DNA from 2 places in the Paenibacillus sp. FSL L8-0436 genome. Region 1 is predicted to be linked to the other one. Evidence: predicted binding sites of a transcription regulator. Region 1 holds the regulator's gene; the other holds the start of a gene.
The links. Region 1 encodes CtsR, which represses protease genes until heat stress. Its sites were predicted from a motif close to ATGGTCAATAAAGGTCAAACA; they were not measured.
Positions count from the first base shown of each region.

Region 2: a site for CtsR is predicted at 1,609-1,629, ahead of clpP (ATP-dependent Clp endopeptidase proteolytic subunit ClpP). Genes of this name have one in related genera too.

Region 1 covers NZ_CP151955.1:6,670,595-6,673,772, forward strand. Annotated here, with positions in the region: gene NSS79_RS30905 (protein arginine kinase) at 1-855, opposite strand, end outside; gene NSS79_RS30910 (UvrB/UvrC motif-containing protein) at 884-1,408, opposite strand; gene NSS79_RS30915 (CtsR family transcriptional regulator) at 1,435-1,896, opposite strand; gene NSS79_RS30920 (GNAT family N-acetyltransferase) at 2,240-3,178, opposite strand, start outside.
Region 2 covers NZ_CP151955.1:175,145-178,322, reverse strand. Annotated here, with positions in the region: gene NSS79_RS00895 (sugar-binding domain-containing protein) at 64-1,116, opposite strand; tRNA gene NSS79_RS00890 (tRNA-Arg) at 1,449-1,523, shown strand; gene clpP (ATP-dependent Clp endopeptidase proteolytic subunit ClpP) at 1,715-2,311, shown strand; gene NSS79_RS00880 (GDSL-type esterase/lipase family protein) at 2,412-3,050, opposite strand; gene NSS79_RS00875 (DUF4163 domain-containing protein) at 3,172-3,178, opposite strand, start outside.

The DNA of each region.
Region 1 (3,178 bases):
CTCCATCACTGCCGCATAGGACAAAATGCCGTAAGAGCGTTTAATCCGGTCGGTAATCCGCAGTGCAGAATCAACCAGCAGGCGTTCACGGGCGTTCCGTTCATGCTCTATAATCTGGGTGACCACACTGTGAAGATTCTCAATGATCTCACTTTCGGTCTGTCCCAGCGTAATCTGGTTGGATATCTGAAAGATGTTCCCTACTGCTTCGCTGCCCTCGCCATAAATTCCTCTTACGGTTAGGCCCACCTGATTTACAGCGGATAGAATCCGGTTGATCTGATGGGTCATAACCAGTGCCGGTAAATGCAGCATTACCGAGGCTCTTAGCCCGGTTCCTACATTGGTGGGGCAACTCGTTAAGTACCCTCTTCTATCATCAAAGGCATAATTGACAGAAGCCTCAAAAATATCGTCGATGGCCGTTGCCCTTACCCAAGCCTCTTTAACCTGCAGGCCGGGAAACAGACATTGAATCCGGAGGTGGTCTTCCTCATTGATCATGATGCTGACCGACTCATCCTCGTTCAGAATGACCGCTCCACCCCGTGAATCATTGGCTAGATTTGGACTGATCAGATGTTTCTCCACCAGCACTTTTTTATCCAGCTCATCCAGCTCATCCAGCTTCAGCAGTTGAAAGGTACCAAAGTCCGCTGCAGCTTCTCCCTGAAACACGGGTGCCAGCTGCTCCAGCGCCTCTTCCGCCTGCTCGGCAGATGCCAGCAAAGGAAAAGGCAGGTGCTCCAGATTGCGGGCGATACGCATACGGCTGCTGATTACAATCTCGGAATGGCTGCCACCGCAGCGCATCCAGTCACTAAGCGCTTGTTCGGTAAACCGGAGACTTGACATGCCGCATCCCCCCTATATATGAAAGACTTTACTCTTGTGCCATTTCTTTTTCAAGTCGGCGGATCTGATCCCGCAGCTCGGCTGCAGTTTCGAACTCCTCTTGCATAATGCTTTGCTGCAATTCCAATTTCAGTTCATCAATTTGCCGTTTGCACATAATTTGTGCCCCTGCACGTTTCGGCAGCTTGCCTACATGAGCGGTACTGCCGTGCACTCTTCGGAACAGCGGATCCAGCGTGCTGTCAAAATATTTATAGCAGGAGCTGCAGCCGAACCGTCCAAGTTTGCTGAACTGGGAATACGTCATGCCGCAATTCTCGCATTTCAGTCCCTGTGCATTTTGGGTTGCCGCGGATTTCTCCTTGCCGGAACCTTCCAGATCCAGTAAACCGGAGAGCAGGCTGTGAATGGAGAACCCGCCCGCGGTTCCGGGAATTAACTCCCCCTTCTCCCGCGCACAGCTTTCACAAATATGAAATTCCGTCTTCTCTCCACTCACAATTTTGGTGAAATGAAGGGTAGCCGGTTTGACGCCGCATTCCTGGCAAAGCATAAGCGGTGTCCCCCTTACCATTCGTATTATTTACCAAGCAAAGAAATCAGCATGGCTTTCATAATCTTGGCACGAATCTCATCCCGGTAGGGCAGATTAATCGTCAGACAATCCCGGGAAACAGCGGCGCGCATGAGACACGCTTCACGCTTGGTTAAGAACAGGGCCTCCTCAAGCTGGTAGATCAGCCCTTCGGCGGAATTCTGGTCAATATCATTGCCTATCGTGGATTTGAGATGTGCGTAAAGTGCCACATTCTGAGGAAGCTCAAAGCGCTGAATCCGGATGTAACCTCCGCCTCCACGTTTGCTCTCGACCACATAGCCCTTCTCCAAAGTAAAGCGCGTACTGATGACATAATTAATCTGCGACGGTACACAGGAGAACTGGTCCGCCAGATCATTACGCTGAATTTCCACCGTACCTTCGGGACTTTCATGCAAAATATTCTTCAGATATTGTTCGATAATATCGGAGATATTACGCATCACTCATCCTCCAGTGTTCAAAGCGTTAGGTTAATTCTTGCTGTACATCCGTCCGGCGGTGATCTCTTAAGACCTTAACCTAAGCACCTAAAGGCGAATCGGACACAATGTCCTGCCTTTCAGACTTTACAACTTAGGAGAGACTGCTTTCGGGATGCGTTGACTTTGACTTTCTTTGACTTTTTCATATTATAACATATTCTCACTGAATTCCAAGTGGTTAGTCTTATTTTTTACTTATTGCCGCCATTGTATTCGGAATAACCCTTGGATCAACATGCATTTTAGTATGAAAAATAAAAAGCTCTCCCTGCTTCATTCAGCGCGAAAGAGCTGCTTACGATCAGAAAAAATCAAACAGTGCGGTCCGTGCCTGCGGCATAATCCCTTTCAGCCACTCCACGGCTTCTAGACTGCCGGTTAACTGCCCACAGCGGTGCAATTCTTCCGGACGTTTGTATCCAAGCAGCAGCACCGTCAATGTTCCAATACCGCAGCGCAAATCCGCCTGCTCTCCTGCACCCTCTACTTGTATTAAAGATGCCTCACCTTGCTGATTGACCTTCCACTCCCACAGCCCGTTGTTCCATGAGGCATGCTCATCCTCAATATACAACGTGCGCTTTTGCAGCTCATTCTGTTCCTTAAAGGTGAGTCCTTCCACAAAGGCTTTGGCATTAACAATACGCGCCATAAAATAAGGATAATTCTCCTGCGGAATACGGGGATCCGGAAGCAAAAACGGCAGCATATCATCTGCTGGTACCAGCTTTAATTTCGCAGCGGTGACCATCGAATCATGGTTGGCGAGAAAAGTCCACAATCCCCGGCGGGCTTCTTCGTCCATAAAAATGAATTCATCAATAACCAGTTCTTTGTTCTCTATTTTATAGAGCACATAACCTCCCGGTTCACCCGCTGCAGAATAAAACACACAATGATGTGTATCCTCATCCACTACGCTGTTCTCCCACCATTCACGATCACGCAGCAGCGTACCGTTATACCCGGAAGCAAAGCGCCCGTATAACTGCTCCATTACTTCAATATTTGCTTTATCGCGCTCTACACGCCCCTCCATTTCGGCCTTCCGCGGAAACTTGCCCACCGGTATCGTGTACTTCTTATATTCACAGTAGATCTCCCACCCGAACCTGCGGTAAAAAGGAATCAAGAAGGGATGCAGGAAGGACAACGTATGACCTGATTCGTTCATTGTTTGCAGCGTGTGGGACAAAAGCTTAGCCACAAGTCCCTGTCTGCGGTTCTCCGGCCATGTCGC
Region 2 (3,178 bases), 910 kb from region 1:
TGTCAAGACAACAATGTTAAGTATAATGCAAAATAACTGCGAATGCTCTCCAGAAACTGGATGCTATAGGGCCTGCTGTATTTGTGCGTCGATTTCTTTGCCGATTTCGACAGCCGCTGCCTCGTCTATGACGAGTATGTCTTCTTGCCCAAACCGCAGCATCGCATGAATGGCCTTCGCCTTGCGTTTGCCTCCGGCGATTCCGATGACAACTTCCGTCCGGATAATATCCTCCAGTCGCAGTCCCATCGTCAGCATGGTATGGACAACCTGGCCGTCTTCATTGAAATAGTAGCCGAACGATTCGGCAACCGCGCCTTCTTCCTGTATTTCCGAGACCGTAGTCTCATCAAGCTTACGGCGGTGGGTCATTTCAATGGCATCGCCAATTCCATGAACAATAATACGCGATCTGCGGATAATTTGCACGATTTCTCCAATATTGGAGTCTAGCGCCAGTGATTGATAAGCATCTCCGCTGAGCAGATCAGGTACATGCAGCAGCCGGTAATTGGCTCCAAGCCGTTTGGCCATCGTCGAAGCAATGGTATTGGCTTGAATCTCCATACTTTCCCCAAGTCCTCCGCGCGCCGGAACAATCCAGGCGTTCTTATAGGAATGGGATAACGGCGGTGTCAGCTGATCGGCCATTTCGGCCAGTGTCGAGCCGCCGGTGACAGCAATCGTATCGCCTGCACGGAGCACACCCAGCAACGCTTTGGCGCCTGCCCGGCCCAGCTCACGTTTGGTAAACAGCGATGTCTCACAGTCGCCAGGCACTACTATGACTTTACTAAGACCGTACGTTGAGCGAATCTTCTCTTCCAGATCATCCAGGCCGAACAAGCTCTTGGCGATCGGCTCCAGCAGGTCAAGCAGTCTGCGCCCGGCATCGCTGATGCGCATGCCGACACTCTCGATCTCAATGAGCCCTTGCGATTTCAGAAGATCCGTCTCGGCGCGCAGTACCCGCTCAGTCATATCAAGCGAAGCGGCGAGCGTCCTGCGTCCGATAATATCGGACAGCATGATCTGATGTAGAATCGTGTACCGTCTCTTAAGGGTTTCCATGAGATCAGGCAGAAGCTGCTTTTGGATTTCTAATAAATTACGCATGCTTTCACTCCTGCAACTTCGTCTTTCTCTATTCCCTTGTTCGTGGTCTTAAAATGTCCCGGGTTAACTTTTTAAGTCCCACCCATATTCTACCCAAATATTACGCGGAGTGCAAGTCTTCCGAGAGTATAATTCTCAACCTCTTTTCATCTTATACATCTGCCAAGCCATGTAAGGGGCTGAAAGTCTTGTGCTGGCCGCACAAACGCCCAAGCTGTATACTTCCGGCCGGACTAAAAATGAGGCCACAGACATCCGGGAAAAGATATTTTTCAAACAGCAGGATGAATCCATTGCATTTGCATAATAAGTGTATTATAATAATTTCTGTTGCGCCCGTGGTCCAATGGATATGACGTAGGCCTCCGAAGCCTGAGATCCAAGTTCGATTCTTGGCGGGCGCGCCATTATTTTCTTATTTGTCTATAATTTAGCAACACCCATACTAATGATTAACCAAAGAGCCAGGTGATGGCTCTTTTTTTGCAACTAAGTTTGACTTTCTTTGACTTTTTGTTTGAATTTGTTTATCATGTGGTTAATACGGTAACAGTAAAAATGAACACATTCGAAGAACCAATTCAAGGAGGTTTTCCACGTGAGTTATATTCCTATGGTAGTAGAACAGAGCAACCGCGGTGAGCGCGCTTATGACATCTATTCCCGCCTGCTGAAGGACCGCATCATTTTCCTTGGAACGGAGGTTAATGACGTGGTAGCCAATTCCATCATCGCGCAAATGCTGTTTCTGGCTGCCGAGGATCCGGAGAAGGATATTCACCTGTATGTAAACAGCCCTGGTGGCTCCATTACAGCGGGTATGGCTATATTTGATACAATGCAGTACATCAAACCGGATGTATCGACGATTTGCGTAGGTATGGCCGCATCGATGGGAGCTTTCCTGCTGAACGCCGGTGCCAAAGGCAAACGTTTTGCACTTCCTAACAGCGAAATTATGATTCACCAGCCTCTGGGCGGTGCTCAAGGTCAGGCAACGGACATCGAAATCCGCGCCCGCCGCATCCTCAAGCTGCGCGACAAGCTGAACCGCATTCTGTCCGAGCGCACAGGACAGCCGCTGGAACGGATCGAAAAGGATACCGACCGCGACTATTTCATGACTGCAGCTGATGCAGCTGAATATGGTATTGTCGATAAAGTTATCGAGAAGACGCTGCCTGCCGGCGTTTAATACATGCAACAACAAAGAGGCTGGTTGGGACCACTAAGTGATCCCCGCCAGCCTCTTTTGCTGTTTTATAGTCCAGGTACATTATTCTATTGATGAAGAATTACCCCAGACGCCCATACCCCAACGTGTCCAGTTTCCCGGCGATAACACGGTAACCTCTTCCGTTAGGATGCAAATGATCTATTGACAGCAGCCCCCGCTCGTTGCCGGCAAATTCATTATATATAGAGGCGAACCGGCATACCGGGCTGCTATATACCGCAGCATAGCGGTTAAACTGCCGCACCCAATCCGTCGCTTCCGTCAACTGGGGATAGGGGTTATACAGTCCTACTATTCTAATAATATAGGGTCTCCGCATGCCCGCCTTCAACTGCGAAAGCGTGCCCATAATGTCATTCAAATTACGCTTGCATTCCCGGAGCGCTTTTTGCAGAACCGGAGCCAGATCGGCCGGCCGGCCGGCCGCCGCTTTGGCCGCCTTGATCAAATCGTTGCCGCCAATGGACATCGTAATCAATTCGGCCTCACTGATGGCAAGCCGATAGTTGTAATCCCCCTTCAGTCTCTGCTCCAATCCATCTGTGGTCAAACCGTTGACTCCCAAATTGGATAATTCGATCGGTACCCGCAGCCGTGCCTCTGCCATCCGGCGGTAGACCGGAACAAACCCATTGCCCGGCAGAGCTCCAAATCCTGTCGTTAACGAATCGCCAATCGCCGTATACTGAATACTCATCGTTACTTTCCCTCCCCGCTCCTAAGCTGGTTTCTCCTTTAGCTTATGAACGGTTAGGTGATCCGGTAACGGAGAAATGTCCGTAGCCGGCATTGGCGGATTCGCAGTCAGGTCACTGTATTTACTTC